4 regions of the Enterobacter ludwigii genome follow, and region 3 is predicted to be linked to each of the others. Evidence: predicted binding sites of a transcription regulator. Region 3 holds the regulator's gene; each other region holds the start of a gene.
The links. Region 3 encodes CRP, which controls carbon source genes, mostly activating them, when cyclic AMP is high. Its sites were predicted from a motif close to ATGTGANNNNNNTCACAT; they were not measured.
Positions count from the first base shown of each region.

Region 1: hpt (hypoxanthine phosphoribosyltransferase) is a predicted target of CRP. The motif match lies at 1,376-1,393, and genes of this name have one in related genera.
Region 2: BH714_RS19150 (YjcB family protein) is a predicted target of CRP. The motif match lies at 1,589-1,606, and genes of this name have one in related genera.
Region 4: uxuA (mannonate dehydratase) is a predicted target of CRP. The motif match lies at 1,918-1,935, and genes of this name have one in related genera.

Region 1 covers NZ_CP017279.1:3,946,195-3,949,358, reverse strand. Annotated here, with positions in the region: gene can (carbonate dehydratase) at 1-609, shown strand, start outside; gene hpt (hypoxanthine phosphoribosyltransferase) at 711-1,247, opposite strand; gene BH714_RS18550 (glucose/quinate/shikimate family membrane-bound PQQ-dependent dehydrogenase) at 1,455-3,164, shown strand, end outside.
Region 2 covers NZ_CP017279.1:4,078,253-4,081,416, forward strand. Annotated here, with positions in the region: gene uvrA (excinuclease ABC subunit UvrA) at 1-403, opposite strand, end outside; gene ssb1 (single-stranded DNA-binding protein SSB1) at 655-1,182, shown strand; gene BH714_RS19150 (YjcB family protein) at 1,246-1,527, opposite strand; gene BH714_RS19155 (sensor domain-containing diguanylate cyclase) at 2,017-3,164, shown strand, end outside.
Region 3 covers NZ_CP017279.1:2,883,889-2,887,052, forward strand. Annotated here, with positions in the region: gene BH714_RS13585 (phosphoribulokinase) at 1-808, shown strand, start outside; gene BH714_RS13590 (OsmC family protein) at 875-1,279, opposite strand; gene crp (cAMP-activated global transcriptional regulator CRP) at 1,591-2,223, shown strand; gene BH714_RS13600 (YccS/YhfK family putative transporter) at 2,281-3,164, shown strand, end outside.
Region 4 covers NZ_CP017279.1:2,437,812-2,440,975, forward strand. Annotated here, with positions in the region: gene yeiP (elongation factor P-like protein YeiP) at 16-588, shown strand; gene uxuA (mannonate dehydratase) at 632-1,822, opposite strand; gene BH714_RS11475 (mannitol dehydrogenase family protein) at 2,027-3,164, shown strand, end outside.

The DNA.
Region 1 (3,164 bases), 1.1 Mb from region 3:
GTGGAGGAAGACCCCGGATTTTTTGGAAAGCTCGCGCAGGCGCAAAACCCACGCTTTCTCTGGATTGGATGTTCCGACAGCCGCGTTCCGGCAGAGCGCCTGACAGGTCTCGAGCCTGGCGAACTGTTTGTGCACCGTAATGTTGCCAACCTGGTGATCCATACCGACCTCAACTGCCTTTCGGTTGTTCAGTACGCCGTTGACGTTCTGGAGGTCGAGCACATCATTATTTGTGGCCACTATGGCTGCGGCGGTGTGCAGGCCGCGATTGAAAATACCGAACTCGGGTTAATCGATAACTGGCTGCTGCATATCCGCGATATCTGGTTCAAACATAGCTCACTGTTGGGTGAAATGCCGCAGGAGCGTCGTCTCGATACCCTTTGCGAGCTGAACGTGATGGAGCAGGTTTATAACCTTGGCCATTCCACCATCATGCAATCGGCGTGGAAACGCGGGCAAAAAGTCTCGATCCACGGCTGGGCGTACGGTATTCACGATGGTCTGCTTCGTAACCTGGAAGTGACCGCCACCAACCGTGAAACGCTGGAGCAGCGCTATCGTTCCGGGATAGCTAACCTGAAGCTTAAGCACGTCAACCATAAATAGCTGCCTGTAAGCAGTTCAGATAAAAACAAAACGGCAACCCGGGTTGCCGTTTTTACTGTGTGTCCCCTCGTCAGAGGGCAACAGACCGCACATCACAAACCTTACTCGTCGAGCAGGATCACTTTACCCACATACGGCAGATGACGGTAACGCTGCGCGTAGTCAATGCCATAGCCCACGACGAACTCGTCAGGGATAGAGAAGCCGACAAACTCTACCGGCACCTGCACTTCACGGCGGCTGGGTTTATCCAGCAGGGTGCAGATCGCCAGGGATTTTGGCTCACGCAGGCTCAGGATCTCGCGCACTTTAGAGAGCGTGTTGCCGGAGTCGATGATGTCCTCAACGATCAACACATCTTTGCCACGAATATCTTCATCCAGATCTTTCAGGATTTTCACATCACGGGTTGTGGACATGCCGCTGCCGTAGCTGGAGGCGGTCATAAAATCGACCTCATGGGACACCTGCACTTCACGGCACAGGTCTGCCATGAACATGAAAGAGCCACGTAAAAGACCGACCAGCACCATTTCGCTGCCGCTGTCCTTGTAATGTTCGGTGATTTGACGACCCAGTTCGGCGATACGCGCTTTGATCTCGGCTTCCGGGATCATCACTTCAACAGTATGTTTCATATTACTAACCATATGATTTTAATGAAAATCTCTCAATGCGGATGAATGTTACTCCGGCATCGATACGCAAGCCAGCCATTATATCAGTAAATGGATACACCTGGCGCATGAGTTATAAAAAGCAAATATTGTGATTCCGATCACACTTGTTAATACCTATAATTAGTTGCTAGCAAATAATTAACAAAACTGACGAGTACACTTTCTATGGCTGAAATAAAAACTCAACAGCCACGTCTACTGGTGACATTAACAGCGCTATTCGCCGCCTTCTGCGGCCTGTATCTGTTAATCGGTGGCGTCTGGCTGGCCGCAATTGGCGGCTCCTGGTACTACCCTATTGCGGGTCTGGTTATGCTTGGCGTAACCGTCCTGTTGTGGCGTAGAAAACAATCCGCGCTATGGCTTTATGCTGCTTTACTCCTCGCAACCATGATCTGGGGCGTCTGGGAAGTCGGTTTCGACTTCTGGGCACTGACGCCGCGCAGTGACATCCTGGTCTTCTTTGGTATCTGGCTGATCCTGCCGTTCGTGTGGCGTCGCCTGATTATTCCTTCAAGCGGTGCCGTTGCGGCGCTGGTGGTTGCCCTGCTGATCAGCGGCGGTATTCTCACCTGGGCCGGTTTTAACGACCCGCAGGAGATTAACGGTACGCTGAATGCCGAATCCACCCCAGCTGCGGCTATCTCGCAGGTCGCGGATGGCGACTGGCCAGCTTATGGCCGTAATCAGGAAGGTCAGCGCTACTCCCCGCTCAAGCAGATCAACGCGGACAACGTTAAGAACCTGAAGGAAGCCTGGGTATTCCGTACCGGCGACCTGAAGATGCCAAACGATCCGGGTGAACTGACCAACGAAGTGACGCCGATTAAAGTCGGTAACATGCTTTATCTGTGCACCGCGCACCAGCGTCTGTTCGCGCTTGACGCGGCCACCGGTAAAGAGAAATGGCACTTCGATCCGCAGCTGAACTCCAACCCGTCGTTCCAGCACATCACCTGCCGTGGCGTCTCTTACCACGAAGCGAGTGCTGATAATGCGAGCCCTGAAGTCATTGCCGACTGTCCTCGCCGCATCATGCTGCCGGTAAACGATGGCCGCCTGTTCGCGATCAATGCCGAAACCGGTAAGCTGTGTGAGACCTTTGCCAACAAAGGTATCCTGAATCTGCAGACCAACATGCCGGACACCACGCCGGGTCTGTATGAGCCAACCTCACCGCCGATCATCACCGATAAAACTATCGTGATTGCCGGCTCGGTAACCGATAACTTCTCCACCCGCGAAACCTCTGGCGTTATCCGTGGTTTTGACGTGAACACCGGTAAACTGCTGTGGGCCTTCGACCCGGGCGCGAAAGATCCAAACGCGATCCCATCGGACGAACACACCTTTACCTTTAACTCACCTAACTCCTGGGCACCGGCGGCGTATGACGCGAAGCTGGACCTGGTCTACCTGCCGATGGGCGTCACCACGCCAGATATCTGGGGGGGTAACCGTACACCTGAGCAAGAGCGTTATGCCAGCTCTATCGTGGCGCTGAACGCGACCACCGGTAAACTGGCCTGGAGCTACCAGACTGTTCACCACGACCTGTGGGATATGGACATGCCGTCCCAGCCGACGCTGGCTGACATTACCGTTAACGGCAAAACCGTTCCGGTGATTTATGCACCCGCGAAAACGGGCAACATCTTTGTGCTGGATCGCAGCAACGGTAAGCTGGTTGTCCCGGCACCCGAAAAACCCGTTCCGCAGGGCGCTGCCAAAGGCGACTATGTCACCAAAACACAGCCGTTCTCTGACCTGAGCTTCCGTCCGAAGAAAGATCTCAGCGGTGCAGACATGTGGGGTGCCACAATGTTTGACCAGCTGGTGTGCCGCGTGATGTTCCATCAGCTGCGCTATGAAGGT
Region 2 (3,164 bases), 1.2 Mb from region 3:
TCTGGCTTACGGTCTGCGCGGCCAGCGGGACGTCGTGATCCGGGCAGCGCGGCTCACCCACGCGTGCATACAGCAGACGCAGGTAGTCATGAATTTCGGTAATCGTACCAACCGTTGAACGCGGGTTATGCGAGGTGGATTTCTGCTCAATGGAGATAGCAGGTGATAACCCTTCAATATGGTCTACATCCGGTTTTTCCATCAGTGACAGGAACTGACGTGCGTATGCAGAGAGTGACTCCACGTAACGACGCTGTCCTTCGGCATATAAAGTGTCGAAAGCCAGTGAGGATTTGCCAGACCCCGAAAGCCCGGTCACGACGATGAGTTTGTCGCGAGGGATTATGAGGTTGATATTCTTGAGATTGTGGGTGCGGGCGCCCCGAACTTCGATCTTATCCATTCACCTTTCCCGGTTGGAACACGGATTGCCTGGTTTGTTTGAAGGACAAACGGCTGTCAGAAACGGCTAATTATGACACAAAATGACCTGTTTGAATATACAGTATTGGAATGCATTTTCTGATTCACTGTGTAACAATGTCGAGTTCGCGAGAGATTTCGGAACCGACTACGCAACTATGCAAATTGCAGCGTGGAAATGGTACACTCGCGCGTTTACACTATTAAGAAACGTATTCAGGAGACACGAACATGGCCAGCAGAGGCGTAAACAAGGTGATTCTCGTCGGTAATCTGGGCCAGGACCCGGAAGTACGCTACATGCCGAGTGGTGGCGCAGTTGCCAACATTACGCTGGCTACTTCCGAATCCTGGCGTGATAAAGCGACCGGTGAGATGAAAGAGCAGACCGAATGGCACCGCGTAGTGCTGTTTGGCAAACTGGCGGAAGTGGCTGGTGAGTATCTGCGTAAAGGTTCTCAGGTTTATATTGAAGGCCAGCTGCGTACCCGCAAATGGACCGATCAAGCCGGCGCTGAGAAGTACACCACGGAAGTTGTGGTCAACGTGGGTGGCACCATGCAGATGCTCGGTGGCCGTCAGGGCGGTGGCGCACCAGCAGGTGGCGGTCAGCAGCAGCAGGGCGGTTGGGGTCAGCCTCAGCAGCCACAGGGCGGCAACCAGTTCAGCGGTGGCGCGCAGTCTCGCCCACAGCAGCAGTCCGCGCCAGCACCGTCTAACGAACCCCCAATGGACTTCGACGACGATATTCCGTTCTGATATCCGACTGTTTAAAACAAAAAACCCAGACCTCGGTCTGGGTTTTTTTATTCATCTCAGGGATCAGGTAATCACCATCGGCCAGTCTGGCGGGGTATGGCTCATGGCTTCCACCATGACCACTTTAATATTTTCCCAGACGGCAGCGAGATCCAGCAGGGTGATGCCAAGCAGGCCCGTTGCGAACCAGCATGCTGCGCCCAACCCCAACAGGGTGCTGATGACAGCAAGGCCAGCATAGTCAGATTTACGAAACTGAATGTTTAGCGTGCTGGCCAGGAACATCAGCACCGCACTTAACAAAGGCCAGCGCAGGAGAACCATGCTGGTAGTAATGGTTGCCATAAAACCCATCCTCAACAAAACAGACGAACTGAATGAAACAGTGTTTCTCGTTACAAAATATGTGTGAACTATATCACATTTGTTGATTTATTCGCCAGCCTCAGAAGGGTGAAAAAAGCAGGAATTATCACAGCCAGGCGTCGCACGAGGATTGAGGGGAAAATATATCTTTGCACGCTAATGACCCCCTTTTATCGCTTCCAGGTAATAAATTCATTGAGATAACAAATCCTCTGCAAATTGAGGTGTGCTGTAGAACGTTTACAGCAACAACCCTTTGGATTATGCTTGAGTGGATAAATAAATTTACTCGCATTCTATAATTCAGGTTTTTGAATTTTATTGGTTTTTTTCTCTTTGTACGTTTTTAATTACACACAACGTCTCGCACTCCAGCTGTGCTGATATTCAGCATCCTGCTCTGGCTCGCCGATTTTTGAATCTGAAGAAAGTTGCGTCCGGTTTAACGCTTAATAATCTGCGAAAAAAATGAAAGAAAAACGACGTGAGATTGTTAATGACAGCCTGCAGGCGTTGCATGCGCTGGCAGATCTGATGCCCCAGCTTCACGCCCATTGTTCGCTGGGCGAGATGCTTGAGACGATCAACCGGGCCTTCGGGGCAAGCCTGGCCTGGATTAGCGTTGATACTGACGGGCTGCAGCGCGTGGTCTGTGCCGGTGAAGTGACCTGTCACTCATTTGAGGTGGCCGATTTTCTTGCCGGTACTCTGCTGGAGAAGCATCACCGCGCGTGGCGGGTCGTCTACTGGAAAGAGAATATCGGCCGCGCATTATTCTCCGCTCATCATCCTGGCTATTCGCAATTGCAAAGCGGGGTGTTATGCAAGCTTTCAACCCATAACGGACAAGGCAGCGGCTATTTTTTTCTGGCGTTTGCTGAGCCGTTATATTCTCTGTCCATCCTGAAAAGTATTGTTGCGGTACTGGTCGAAAAATTAAAAGACTATTTTTCAGAAATTATCGTTCGTGAAAAAACAGCGCAGGAAATGCAGCGTGTGGTGACCCAATATAAAACCCTGTTTGAACGAGCGCCTGTTTTAATGAACTCATTCGATAAATTTAACCGCTGCGTGCTGTGGAATGCTGAGTGTGAAAAAGTGTTTGGCTGGACAATGGCGGAGATCAGCGCCCATGCCGATCCGCTCTCACTGTTTTACCCCGACCCGGAAGAGCGGCGACGGGTCAGGGAGTCGGTAAATGTCTCGCCGCTAAAGGATATGTACGAGTGGCATCCACTGCGTAAAGACGGTACGCCGTTGACGGTTTTGTGGTCAAACATTCTGCTGCCGGACAGCTCAGTCCTGAATATCGGGCTTGATATTACCGAACGTAAAAAAGCCGAACAGCAGCTGGAAGTGAAAGCCACCACGGACGATCTTACCGGGTGTTTTAACCGTTCAACCATTTTACAGCAGCTGGAATCCGCGCTGGCGGCAAATGCCAGGCAGGATGCTGACAGCCATTTTTGCGTGCTCATGTTTGACCTGGATTTTTTCAAACAGATCAACGATCGGTGGGGGCATCAGGTGGGCGATCGGGCACTTATCCACTTTTGCCAGGCTATCCGTGAGTTAAGCCCCGAGAATGCTGCGCTTGGCCGTGTGGGCGGCGAGGA
Region 3 (3,164 bases):
CAGCCTCGCTTTTCGTAAGATTTTCGCCCAACTGAATCTCCGCGCGGCGGAGGTCGAAGGCGATAGCTTTCACCGCTACACGCGCCCGGAGATGGATATGGCTATCCGCAAGGCGCGCGATCTGGGTAAACACATCAGCTACTTCGGCCCGGAGGCCAATGACTTCGGCCTGCTGGAGCAAACCTTTCAGGAGTACGGCCAGAGCGGCAAGGGGCAGTCACGCAAATATCTGCACACCTACGATGAAGCCGTTCCCTGGAACCAGGTGCCCGGCACCTTTACCCCCTGGCAACCGCTGCCGGAACCGACCGACGTCCTGTTTTACGAAGGGTTGCACGGTGGCGTGGTGACGCCGCAGCATGACGTGGCGCGTCACGTGGATCTGCTGGTTGGCGTGGTGCCCATCGTGAACCTTGAGTGGATCCAGAAGCTGACGCGTGACATCAGCGAGCGCGGCCATTCACGCGAGGCGGTGATGGATTCCGTCGTGCGCTCCATGGAAGACTACATTACTTACCTGACGCCGCAGTTCTCCCGCACGCATATCAACTTCCAGCGCGTACCGACAGTGGACACCTCTAACCCGTTCGCCGCCAAAAGTATCCCGTCGCTGGATGAGAGCTTTGTGGTTATCCATTTCCGCAATCTCGACGGCATTGATTACCCCTGGCTGCTGGCGATGCTGCAGGGCTCATTTATTTCGCACATGAATACGTTAGTGGTTCCGGGCGGAAAAATGGGGCTGGCAATGGAATTAATTATGATGCCGCTGGTGCAGCGGTTGATAGAAGGGAAGAAAATCGCCTGATGATTTCCCTCTCCGCGTGGGAGAGGGCTTCGGTGAGGGCATCGGGGTGAACGATGCCCCCCAATATCAGGCGTCGATCACTTCATACGAATGCGTAATTTTTACCGCTTTCTCGAGCATTAACGCGACCGAGCAGTATTTCTCCGCTGAAAGATCGACCGCGCGTGAGACCGCCGCGTCTTTCAGTTCTTTCCCGCTGACGATGAAATGCAGGTTAATGTGGGTGAACAGGCGTGGTGCCTCTTCGCGGCGTTCTGAGGTGAGTTTTACTTCGCAGTCGGTCACATCGTGACGGCCTTTTTGCAGGATCGACACCACATCAATTGCGCTGCATCCACCTGCTGCCATCAGCACCATTTCCATTGGGCTTGGTGCTTTATCACCGGAGTTACCATCCATCAAAATCTGGTGTCCTGAAGCGGACTCGCCCAGGAACGTTAAACCTTCAACCCATTTCACACGCGCTTGCATATTCACTCACTCCAACGTTGCATTTTTGGTGACAGATTACGCGTGCGTTACATTTCTCGCAATGGAAGGCGACCTGCGTCATGCTGAAGCGAGACACCAGGAGACACGCGGCGAAAGCTATGCTAAAACACTCAGGATGCTACAGTAATACATTGACGTTACACATGTATGCAGAGGACATCAAACTTTACTGGCTGCGAAACGTTACGATAGCCGACTTCCCAGGGTATGGGTAAGAATTCGATTGCAACCCCAGAGTCCGGATGCATCTTATGACTCTGGTGACAGCTTATAACAGAGGATAACAGCGCATGGTGCTTGGCAAACCGCAAACAGACCCGACTCTCGAATGGTTCTTGTCTCATTGCCACATTCATAAGTACCCATCGAAGAGCACGCTGATTCACCAGGGTGAAAAAGCGGAAACGTTGTATTACATCGTCAAAGGCTCGGTGGCAGTGCTGATCAAAGATGAAGAAGGGAAAGAGATGATCCTTTCTTATCTGAACCAGGGCGATTTCATCGGTGAACTGGGCCTGTTTGAAGAAGGCCAGGAACGTAGCGCCTGGGTTCGTGCAAAGACAGCATGTGAAGTGGCTGAAATTTCCTACAAGAAATTCCGTCAGTTGATTCAGGTTAACCCTGACATCCTGATGCGTCTTTCTTCGCAGATGGCGCGCCGTCTGCAGGTGACATCTGAGAAAGTGGGTAACCTCGCCTTCCTGGACGTGACCGGCCGTATCGCTCAGACCCTGCTGAATCTGGCGAAACAACCCGATGCGATGACTCACCCTGATGGCATGCAAATTAAAATTACCCGTCAGGAAATCGGTCAGATTGTCGGTTGCTCCCGTGAAACAGTGGGCCGTATTCTGAAAATGCTGGAAGATCAGAACCTGATCTCCGCACACGGTAAAACCATCGTGGTTTACGGAACGCGTTAATTCCGCTCAAACGGCGTGCCATCGCAAGGTGTCACGCCGTTTTTGTCTCTATTCCCCATGTGGCGCAGGCTGATTTATCACCCGGAAGTTAACTACGCACTGCGACAAACGCTGGTGTTGTGCCTTCCTGTGGCCGTGGGCCTGATTCTGGGCCATCTTCAGCAAGGTCTGCTCTTCTCTCTCGTTCCCGCCTGCTGCAACATTGCCGGTCTGGATACACCGCATAAGCGCTTTTTCAAACGGCTGATCGTGGGCGGCTCGCTGTTTGCGGGCTGTAGCCTCGCCGTGCAGCTTTTGCTGGCCCGCGATATCCCGCTGCCGCTGATCCTCACCGTCCTGGCGATGACCCTGGGCGTAACCGCTGAAATCAGCTCACTGCACGCGCGTTTGCTTCCCGCGTCGCTGATTGCCGCCATCTTCACGCTGAGCCTTGCGGGTAACATGCCGGTGTGGGAGCCGCTGCTGATCTACGCCCTCGGTACGCTGTGGTACGGGCTGTTTAACTGGTTTTGGTTCTGGCTGTGGCGGGAACAGCCCCTGCGGGAATCCCTGAGCCTGCTCTACGTGCAGCTGGCGGATTACTGTGAAGCCAAATACACCTTGCTCACCCAGCATACCGATCCAGAAAAATCACTGCCGCCGCTGCTGACGCGTCAGCAAAAGGTGGTGGACCTGATAAGCCAGTGTTATCAGCAGCTACATATGCTCGCCGCCAATAAGAACCACGAATATAAGCGGCTGCTGCGCGTCTTCCAGGTGGGGCTGGACTTACAGGAGCATATCTCCGTGAGCCTGCACCAGCCGCAGGAGGTGCAAAAACTGGTCGAGCGCAGCCATGCCGAAGCGGTGATCCGCTGGAACGCGCAAACCGTCTCCGCGCGCCTTCGGGTGCTGGCTGACGATATTCTGTATCACCGCTACCCCACGCGCTTTAACATGGA
Region 4 (3,164 bases), 450 kb from region 3:
AACAGGATTACTGCAATGCCAAGAGCGAACGAAATTAAGAAAGGTATGGTACTGAATTACAACGGCAAGCTGCTGATTGTGAAAGATATCGATATTCAGGCCCCGAGCGCCCGTGGTGCAGCAACGCTGTACAAAATGCGTTTCGCCGATGTGCGTACCGGTCTGAAAGTGGAAGAACGTTTTAAAGGTGACGATATCGTTGATACCGTGACCCTGACCCGCCGCTATGTTGATTTTTCCTACATTGATGGCAACGAATACGTGTTCATGGATAAAGAAGATTACACCCCGTATATCTTCACCAAAGATCAGATTGAAGAAGAACTCCTCTTCATTCCTGAAGGCGGGATGCCTGACATGCAGGTTCTGACCTGGGATGGCGTGCTGCTGGCGCTGGAGTTGCCGCAGACCGTGGATCTGGAAATCGTGGAAACGGCTCCGGGCATCAAAGGTGCATCCGCAAGTGCCCGCAACAAACCAGCAACCCTGACGACCGGTCTGGTGGTGCAGGTGCCAGAATACCTCTCCGCGGGCGAGAAAATCCGCATCCATATCGAAGAAAAACGCTATATGGGTCGCGCAGACTAATGCGATATTCGCCCGGTGGCACAACGCCACCGGGCAACAGACGTTACAGCAGTTCCGGGTATTTCGTCATCTTCAGCGCCAGCTCAACGCCCCGGACTTCCGCCATGCCTTTCAGACGACCAATCGCCGAATAACCTGGGTTCGTTTTCTTACGCAGATCGTCCAGCATCTGGTGACCATGATCGGGACGGAACGGGATAGGACGAACGTCACCCGCGTGCTTACGACGTACCTCTTCCGCCAGAATCGCATCCACTACCGCGACCATATTCACATCGCCGCCCAGGTGCGCTGCTTCATGGAAGGTTTTTGGATTATCCTCACGACAGGTCGCACGCAGATGCGTGAAGTGAATACGATCGCCGAAGGTTTCAATCATCTGCACCAGATCGTTATCCGCACGCACGCCGTAAGAGCCGGTACACATGGTGAATCCGTTATAGATACTGTCCACGGTCTCTTTCAGCCACTGCATATCTTCAATCGTGGACACGATTCGCGGTAAACCGAGAATAGGACGCGGAGGATCGTCCGGGTGCACGGCCAGGCGTACGCCCGTTTCTTCCGCTACCGGTACGATAGCGCGCAGGAAAAACGCCATGTTTTCACGCAGCTGGTTTTTATCGATATTCCCATATTCCGCCAGTCGCGCGCGGAACTGATCCAGCGTATAGCCCTCTTCAGCGCCCGGCAGGCCAGCAATAATATTGCGGGTCAGCTTTTCAATCTCGGCGTCACTGGCTGCGTTAAACCACGCGAGCGCCTGCTGCTGCTCTTCAACCGTGTAATCGGCTTCTGCACCAGGACGTTTCAGGATGTGCAGCTCAAATGCGGCAAAGGCAATCTGATCGAAACGTAATGCTTTTGAACCGTCCGGCAACGTGTACTCAAGATCGGTGCGCGTCCAGTCAAGAATGGGCATGAAGTTATAGCAAACAGTATCGATACCGCAGGCCGCCAGGTGACGAATGCTCTGCTGGTAGTTGGCAATCCAGGTCTGATAATCACCTGAATGGGTTTTGATATCTTCGTGAACCGGGATGCTTTCCACCACAGACCAGGTCAGGCCTTTTTCCGCCAGCAGCGCCTGACGTTTTTTGATTTCTTCAATCGGCCATACCTGACCATTAGGAATGTGATGCAGCGCCGTCACGACACCCGTTGCGCCAGCCTGACGCACATCATCAAGAGAAACCGGATCGTTCGGCCCGTACCAACGCCAGGTCTGTTCCATTGCCTCACCTCTAAAGTTGTTATACCAATATGGATGACTACGATGACGACTACCATACATGTTTGCCGTAAAGGGTCAACACACCGCCACACATTGATTGATCAAACTCACACTTCGGGGATATTTACGGCTCACCAATTTAATTTGCTGTCATATAACTTTACACTGGCGTTGTTAATTAATGGTTAATCAGGTGTGTATTTCATGAAGACAATTGCCTCCACCTCGCTTCCTGCCCATGTCCAGCTCCCTCGCTACGATCGTAAGCAGTTACGCTCTCGCATCGTCCATTTTGGCTTCGGCGCATTTCACCGCGCGCATCAGGCCTTGTTAACAAACCGGGTGCTGAATGAGAAAGGCGGCGACTGGGGTATTTGTGAGATTAGCCTCTTCAGCGGCGACGTGCTGATGAGCCAGTTGCGCGCACAGGATCATCTCTTCACCGTGCTGGAAAAAGGGGCGGAGGGAAACCAGCCGATTATCGTCGGTGCCGTCCATGAATGTCTGAACGCAAAACTGGATTCTCTGCCTGCCATCATTGAGAAATTTTGTGAACCTCAGGTCGCCATTGTGTCGCTCACCATCACAGAGAAAGGTTATTGCATCGATCCCGCCACCGGTAATCTGGATTTGCACAACTCCCGGATCGTTCACGATCTGGAGAACCCGTCTGAACCGCACTCCGCGCCCGGGATCCTGGTCGAGGCGCTCCACCGTCGCCGTGAACGCGGTTTGTCCGCTTTTACCGTCCTCTCCTGCGACAACATCCCTGATAACGGCCATGTGGTGAAAAACGCGGTACTGGGGATGGCCCAGAAACGCGACCCGGCGCTGGCAGAGTGGATTGATTCACATGTGAGCTTTCCGGGGACCATGGTCGACCGAATTGTCCCTGCCGCGACCGAGGCGTCGCTGGCAGAAATCACGCAAGAGCTTGGAGTAGAAGATCCTTGTGCTATCAGCTGCGAACCGTTTATTCAGTGGGTAGTGGAAGATAACTTTGTTGCCGGACGCCCGGCATGGGAAGTGGCTGGTGTACAAATGGTGCAGGACGTTCTGCCGTGGGAACAGATGAAATTGCGCATGCTCAACGGCAGCCACTCTTTCCTCGCGTATCTGGGCTACCTCGCCGGGTATGCGCACATCAACGAATGTATGGAAGACACCGCTTTTCGCGAAGCCGCACGTCGGTTAATGCTAAATGAGCAGGCTCCTACGCTGCGTATTAAGGATGTCGACCTCACGGCTTATGCCGATAGCCTGCTTGAACGCTTTGCCAATCCGGCACTGCAGCACCGGACCTGGCAAATTGCGATGGACGGAAGCCAGAAATTGCCGCAAC